One region of the Staphylococcus sp. 11262D007BW genome, then DNA from elsewhere that is predicted to be linked to it. Evidence: predicted binding sites of a transcription regulator. Region 1 holds the regulator's gene; the other holds the start of a gene.
What was found. Region 1 encodes Rex, which represses fermentation and respiration genes when NADH is low (regulators of the CRP and FNR family bind a similar motif). Its sites were predicted from a motif close to TTGTGAAATATTTCACAA; they were not measured.
Positions count from the first base shown of each region.

Region 2: the regulator Rex is predicted to act here: its motif matches at 1,564-1,581, upstream of ACEE93_RS05740 (L-lactate dehydrogenase).

Region 1 covers NZ_JBPWPJ010000001.1:1,354,209-1,358,420, reverse strand. The annotation lists gene ACEE93_RS06740 (ABC-F family ATP-binding cassette domain-containing protein) at 87-2,036, opposite strand; gene ACEE93_RS06735 (redox-sensing transcriptional repressor Rex) at 2,188-2,823, shown strand; gene ACEE93_RS06730 (NtaA/DmoA family FMN-dependent monooxygenase) at 3,733-4,212, opposite strand, start outside.
Region 2 covers NZ_JBPWPJ010000001.1:1,188,072-1,192,283, forward strand. The annotation lists gene ACEE93_RS05735 (transcriptional regulator, SarA/Rot family) at 57-467, opposite strand; gene ACEE93_RS05740 (L-lactate dehydrogenase) at 572-1,522, opposite strand; gene ACEE93_RS05745 (alpha/beta fold hydrolase) at 1,760-2,587, opposite strand; gene ACEE93_RS05750 (hypothetical protein) at 2,755-3,087, opposite strand; gene ACEE93_RS05755 (proline dehydrogenase family protein) at 3,603-4,212, shown strand, end outside.

The DNA.
Region 1 (4,212 bases):
ATGAAAAACCCTAGTAAATCGGCGCTTCATTTTAAACGTTATTTTATAGAATGTCGTACGCCACCATTACTAGGGATTATTTATAATTATTGATAGTCATCAAGTTGTAATTGTAATGTTTCCCATTCTGACAGGGTATCCTCAAGTTTTTGTTCAAGGGTTTGTCTTTCTTCTGATAATGATTGAGTCTTTTCATAATCATTCATCACATCTTCTTCTAACATTTGTGCATCAATTTCAGCAATCGATGCCTCAAATTGCGAGATGTTTGTTTCTAAATCCGAGATTTGTCGCTCTAGTTTTCTCTTTTCACGTCTAATGATTTTTTGATCTTGATAGTCATGTTGTTGCGTTGTAGCAGTTTTAGATGGACTAGGCTCTGTATTTGTTGCTTTTTGCTCTTGATATGCACTTAATGCTCGTTGTTCTTCTAGTTTATCAAGATAGTATTGATAATTACCTTGATAAACGGTTGCACCATGATGATCAAGTGCGACGATTTTATTCGCTAGTGCACGGATAAAATAACGATCATGCGAAACAAAGATTAAAGTGCCTTCAAAGTTTGTTAAAGCTTGTTCTAACATTTCTTTAGAATCAATATCTAAATGGTTCGTCGGCTCGTCTAAAATTAAAACGTTATTTTCTTCTAACATGAGTAAAGCGAGTTGAAGTCTTGCTTTTTCGCCACCAGATAAATCATGAATAATTTTATTAACATCATTTTGTGTGAAAAGAAAACGACCTAAAATAGCACGTATATCTTTTTCAGGAATATGTTTATATTGATCCCAAACGTAATCTAAAATCGTTTTATTAGATGAAAATTCTGCTTGTTTTTGGTCATAATAGCCAATTTTTAAGTTTGCACCTTGTACTATCTCACCAGACAAAGCGGGTAAACGTTGTGCAAGCGTCTTAATAAATGTTGATTTTCCAATACCATTTGGGCCGATAATCGCAATATGATCTCCTTTTTGCACCTCTAAATGAATTGGAGACGTAATCGGATGATCATAGCCAATTTCTAGATGTCTTATATGAAACACATCATTGCCTGTGTTACGTTGAAAATTGAACTGGATATTAGCACTTCTAGCATCAATCATAGGTTTCGCGATGCGTTCCATTTTTTCTAACATTTTGCGGCGACTTTTTGCCATACCACTTGTCGACGCACGTGTGATATTTTTATCAACAAACGTTTCAAGTCGTTTAATTTCCGCTTGTTGACGTTCGTATTCTTGTAGACGTTTTTCATAATATTGGTCGCGTAACTGAATGAATTTTTCATAGTTACCAATATAGTGTTTAACTTCGCCTAAAGAAACATCATAAATCTGTGTAACGATTTTATCTAAAAAGTAACGATCGTGTGAGATGATAACGATGGCGCCTTTAAAATAATTGAGATAATCTTCAAGCCATTCAGTGGTTTCCATATCAAGATGGTTCGTCGGTTCATCGAGTAATAGAATATCGGGTTCACTCAATAACATTTGAGCTAAAGATAAGCGTGTTTTTTGACCCCCACTAAAATCATTAACCGTACGATTGTAATCTTTTTCTGTAAAATTTAACCCATTTAAGACCGTTTTGATTTTACTATCAATTTGATAACCTTCTTGTTGTTCAAAAGTATTCGATAGTTGTTCATACCTTGATAGATGTTCTTGATAGGCGTCAGAATCATGAGCATCCGCATGTTCACTTAACCATTCCACTTCTTCTTCCATTTTTTTAGAGATAGATAGAAGGTCTTGGAAGGGTTTAGCCATTTCTTCATACACTGTATTTTGGGTATCTAAAGTCATTTGTTGGGTTAAATAACCAATGCGTAAATTTTTTACTTTTGATATATGGCCTTCATCATATGTCTCTGTACCAGCAATGAGTTTCATTAATGTTGACTTACCGGCACCATTTCGCCCAACTATACCAATACGTTCAGCGGTTTTTATTTCTAAATTGACATTTTCAAAGATTGTTTCGCCATCAAAGGATTTACTAATTTGACTTAATTGCATTAATATCATGAAGGACACTCCTCTCAAATACTTATTGTACAATAAAGCCACAAAGTATAAAATAGTTACTGTTTTAATACATAATAAATTCAGGTATAATTTAAGTATTAACTGTGAACAGTCTCACAAGAATGAACACTATTTCAAAGGAGGATAAATAGTGAAAGAAATAAATAAAATACCACGTGCAACATTGAAACGTTTGCCTTTGTATTATCGATTTGTAAATACCTTAAAGGCAAAAGGGGAAGATCGTGTAAATTCTAAAGCCATTAGTGAAGGTTTAAATATAGATTCAGCAACCATTCGTCGTGATTTTTCTTATTTTGGAGAATTAGGAAAAAAGGGTTACGGATATAATATAGACAGTTTATTAGAGTTTTTTAAATCAGAGTTGAGTGATTCAGAAGTCATCAATATAGGCGTTGTCGGTGTAGGTCATTTAGGGAAAGCATTAATCAATTATAACTTTTCCATACATGATGACATGACGATTACAGAAGCTTTTGATATAGACGAAGCATTGATTGGCACACAAATTGGAAATGTGACGGTTAAATCTATGGAAGACATCAAAAAATTAATAAAAGAACATCACATTGAAGTCATCATCTTAACGACACCAGCACGTGTAGCACAAGAAGTAACAGATTATCTTGTCGATAACGGCATCAAAGGCATATTAAACTTTACACCAAAACGCCTAAGCACACCAAACAACGTTCAAGTACATCAAATCGACCTAGGCGTCGAACTCCAATCCTTACTATTCTTCATGAAAAATTACGGGAACTAAAAACAGAGTGTGGACAATTGCAGTCAGGGTTCGATGTAATACCTAGGGACAAGCGAAAATCGCTCTTTGATTTTTGCGCGTCACGTAGTATTATCGAGAACCCTGCAATTGGGAGCCGGATTAAAACAAAGTGCGGAGTGCTGCGGTCAGAACTCGAGCAAAATCGAGCGCTGAACTCAAACCGGTCTTTGGTTTTAGTGAAGCGACTCATTTTGTCGAGAGTTTTGCAGCACGTAGCCGGATTAACAAAGTGCGGACAATTACGTGCACTTCGAACGCAGTGAGTTAGTGCACGTTATGCATGCGAATGAAGATGAGCAGGCGAACCGAGATTAACTTCGAACGCAGTGAGTTAGTGCACGTTATGCATGCGAATGAAGATGAGCAGGCGAACCGAGATTAACTTCGAACGCAGTGAGTTAGTGCACGTTATGCATGCGAATGAAGATGAGCAGGCGAACCGAGATTAACTTCGAACGCAGTGAGTTAGTGCACGTTATGCATGCGAATGAAGATGAGCAGGCGAACCGAGATTAACTTCGAACGCAGTGAGTTAGTGCACGTTATGCATGCGAATGAAGATGAGCAGGCGAACCTTTAAAACAATGCGCCTAGAGCTTTTTGTTGAGGGGACAACTTTTGAAGCAGTGTATAGCGCATAATCTGATGAATTAAATATTTAAACTGAGAGACGCAATCAAAAGAGGAGCCGTGCCAATGGGAAGGACACGACTCCTCTTTTTTGAGGAACATTTTTTTAATATTGGGAAGGGAGTTTTATAATTGGAGTATGGTTAAAGTATACAGTTAAAAAAGAGTGAAAAGTGAAACATTGCATGCTTTCCCGTATTTTGTGCTTAGCTGTAAAAGTGAGCACACTCAAAGACACCTAAGCATTCGTAATTGAACTTAATGTCGATTAAAGTGAGAAGCAATGCGAGCTTGCGCATAATCTTTACGAAAAACGCCTCTTTCCTGAAGAATGGGAATGACTAAATTGACAAATTGGTTAAAAGACTCAGGGATGGTTGGCGGCATGAGCATAAAGCCATCACAAGCCTCGTCTTTAAACCATGCAATCATTTCATCTGCTACTTTTTCAGGTGTACCTACGATGGTCTTATGACCAATCCAAGTCGAAAAACGCTCAAGTAATTGTCTTAAAGTAAGATGTTCTGTAATGACTGCATTTCGAATAGCTTCATACACTGAACGAGTCACTTTTTTAGGATGTGCTTCATAAGGTGGCAGCGTCGGTACCATTTCATCTAATTCCCAATGTTTTGTATCAAACTGAATGGCTTTTTCAAGTTGAGCTTGTTTATGTTGTAAAGGAATGAAACTATCTAACTTTTCTTTCATCTCATAAGCTTTTTGTTCATTTTCATG
Region 2 (4,212 bases), 170 kb from region 1:
TTTTTTAGCACGCTTTTTGTCGCATTATTAAATGCATCAATAAGTAACCCTATTACTTATGAACAACTTTGCATAAATAATTTAAATAGTGATTCAAGACGTTTATGACGTAAATTAATTTGTGAACATACGAAATCTACTACTTGTTGTTTAACATCTTCTTTATCTTCGTTGAAATCTATTGTGACGTTGCGCTCATCTCCAAGCGTACGTTGCTTATAAATCCATCCTTTAGCAACTAAACGATTATACGTACGTGTTCTCTTATAACGTTTAATTGGGACATATTTATCCATTTCTTTAAGGGACATTGGCCCTTTATCCCATAAATTAAGTAAAATTAAAAATTCCTCTTTACTAATTTGAAATTGTCTTTGTATCGCCCCAAAAATTTTATCAATTTCCTTTTGTAAATCGTTTAGAAATATCAGGTCACAAACTTCATAATCACTTATTACTTGATCCATGGTTAAAACCCCTTTTTAAGAGTCGTTACACTGGTTTACCCTTAAAAAGAAGTTCTTAATCATTTTACATTTCTAATAGTTTTATAATTAAACATTATTCATAACTAAAATAAATACTCAATTGAATCTTGTTGTTCTTTTAAAATATTAACAGATTTAACAAATTTCTCTTTCTCTTCCTCTGTTAATGGTGTTTCAATAATTCTTGTTGCACCTTCTCCATTTATAACCGTTGGTACTCCTGTATAAACACCTGTTTGTCCATATTCACCTTCTAAATAGCTTGATACTGTAAGTACGACATTTTGATTTTTTAATATAGCTTTAGAGATGTGCATTAAGCCCATTGCCACACCATAGTATGTCGCACCTTTTGCTTGAATAATATCATAGGCTGCATCACGTGTTTTTACGTAAATGTCATCAATTAAGTGTGCTTTGTCTGGATCATTTTTAATCACATCTTCTAATGGAATACCTGCTATTGTAGCAGTTGACCATACAGGGACTTCAGAATCTCCGTGTTCACCAATAATATTAGCGTGTACACTACTTGGTGCAACGTCAAATTCTTCACTTAATAAATATCTAAAGCGTGCTGAATCAAGAATCGTTCCTGAACCAATGACTCTATGTTTTGGTAAACCTGAGTATTTTAAAGTTACATACGTTAAAATATCTACTGGATTTGCAGCAATTAAGAAAATACCATCAAAACCACTATCCATAATTGAAGAAATAATGTCTTTATATATTTTCGCATTTTTTTCAATTAAATCTAATCTTGTTTCTCCTACTTTTTGAGGGGCACCTGCACAAATAACTACAAGATCAGCATCTGAACAATCTTGATATTGTCCTGCTTTAACTTTGACTGGGGACATTGCATAAGGGGCACCGTGGTTTAAGTCTAATACATCTCCACGTACTTTATCTTCATTGATGTCGATAATGACAAGCTCATCTGCAACACCTTGACTCATCATCGTAAAAGCATAGCTTGAACCAACTGCACCATTACCTACTAATACAACTTTATTACTTTTTTTCGTCATAACGAACCTCTCCAATCCAATGCTTCAATATTTATTACTTATTGTGATTTTTTTCACAAATATAATTTAACATGATTTTCACATTCATGCAAGCATAAATTAAACAAGTATTTTATATTTAACATTAAAAAACAACCTTAACCCTATAGCCTCAGTAGCTATTATGAGTTAAGATTGTGAGTTTGATTACTTTTATTCTAATATTCGAACTAAGTTATAAATCATTTTCGATTATCTTTAGGCATCGACTTCGTGTACATCATTCACTAAAAAGCCAGCATTAAAGGAACGGTTATTTAAAAAACTTAAAATATAACGCATGACATGTTCTCGTTCTGGCTCGTTATGTAATTCATGGAACAATCCTTGCCATATTTTAAACTGCAACTCATTAAAACGTTTCATTTTGATGAGTTCTGCAGTTACATCAATATTGGAAATGCGATCATGATCGCCACACATTACACATAGGGGCACTTGTTTCATATCCTTCCAATGATCATTTGTTTCTTTCATCACTTTAACAAGTTCATTAAACCAATGATAACTTACTTTTTTTAACATTAAAGCATCCTCATAAGTATCATCTAACACTTCCGAATGACGCGTAAAGTCTTCATATGGAATCCCTAATTCAAAAGTGGCGCCTTTAGAAATATCACCAATATTGGATAACAATGTTTTCTGACGTGTTTTTTTATTATTATGGAATGCATATAACGGAGAAATTAAAATTAATCCTTCAAGCTCCACCTCTACTTTTTCTAGAAGGTTCGTACATATTAAGCCCCCTAATCCAACACCAATCATAAATGTAGGGAGATGGTAATCCTTAGCTATAGATAACCACTCCAATATTCTTTCATGATATACATCAAAAGATTCAATTTGACCTTTATGCGTTCTTGAGGTCTGACCTTGACCTGGTAAATCTCCCATGATGACGTGATAACCATTACGTCTTAATTGCGTTATCACATAAGCATAACGTCCAGTATGCTCTAACATATTGTGAACAATGACGATAACACCTTTTGCTTCACTTTCTGTTTCCCATTTCCACATGCTACATTTTCCTTCCTAGCAAAATTACTATATGTATTATAACTTTTACCTCTGTTAAATAGCTAATAAAAAACAAAATGAGACTGAGATCTAAAGCACTTAGCCTTTAAATGCTTTTATCTCAACCTCATAGATGCAAAATTTTAATGATTTTTTGGGATCCATCATTAACTTAATTTAAATTTCTTTCTTACAAATGGGATTTTAAGTAATAAAACCGTAATTAACACTTCGTAAAATGCAGGGAAAAGTTTCGCTAACAATAAAAGAAAGAATTGACCGATTAAAGTTCCATTACCTTGACTCGCATTAAAATTCGCTAAAATACCAATATCAATAATATTAAGACCAATAATTACAGTAACAACAAGCCACATTTTCTTAGTAATCACACCTACAACGGCACCAATAATTACTAAAAGTATCAGCTCGAATACAAAATATTGAATAAATGTATCTAATTCAGTCCCAAACATGTAAAAAGCCATATCTCTAAACATATAATAACTCCCTTAACCTTAATTAATTCTATTTTATCACGAAAGTGGCCGCTCATTTTTAAAGTTATCGTTAAGTTTTGCCTTTAACATTTACATAACCTTAAAAAATAATAATTACGGTAAATTAACAAAGCTTTAATATGTCCTTTATATTGCATTCAATGTGGTATGTTAATTTATCAGTAAGGTCACAATATAACATTGAGGTAAAGGAGTTTATAATGAAATTTATACTAAAATGCGTACTTTGGCTTCTGATTTTCACCCTATCACCTGTTATATTTGCTTTTATGCAAGAACCTATTGAATTTGATTCCCATTCAACTACATTATCTTCAAATAATCTCTCTAAAGTAGTAAAAATAACCCATTCTAACAAAAATACAGTAACGATGTGAAGCAATGATTTAGTATAGTTTTACACGTTTTTGTTGTAAACGTTTTCTAAAACAATATGTTCATGATAAACTATCATCATATACTAAACAAAATGTTTATTTATGGGAGGAATTTTCATGAGCATAGTTAAAAATTTTTTTATTGGCTTATCAAATAATGAAATTCTAAACAGTACTGCTAAAAAGCTGGGACCTTCTCTAGGTGCCAATCGCGTAGTTGCGGGAAATACGCTAGAACAGGTTGTTAATACCATTAAAAATCTAAATAATAAGAATATTGCGGTAACTGTTGATAATTTAGGGGAATTTGTCAATAACAAAAGCGATGCTATTGCAGCAAAGGATGCGATTCTTGAAGTAATGAAAGCAATCTACGAACATGATTTAGATGCACACATGTCTGTTAAACTTAGTCAACTCGGTTGTGAGTTTGATAAATCACTCGCTTATGACAATATTTATGAGATTGTTTCAACAGCAAAACAATACAATAATATGCACATTAATATCGATACAGAAAAATATGATAGTTTATTTGATATTACTCAAACTTTAGACCGTTTAAAGTCTGAATTTTCAAATGTTGGTACAGTTATCCAAGCCTATTTATTTAAAGGTGAAGTACTGATTGATAAATATCCGGAATTACGATTACGTTTAGTAAAAGGCGCTTATAAAGAATCTCCTCACATTGCTTATCAAACAAAAGAGGAAATTGATCAAAATT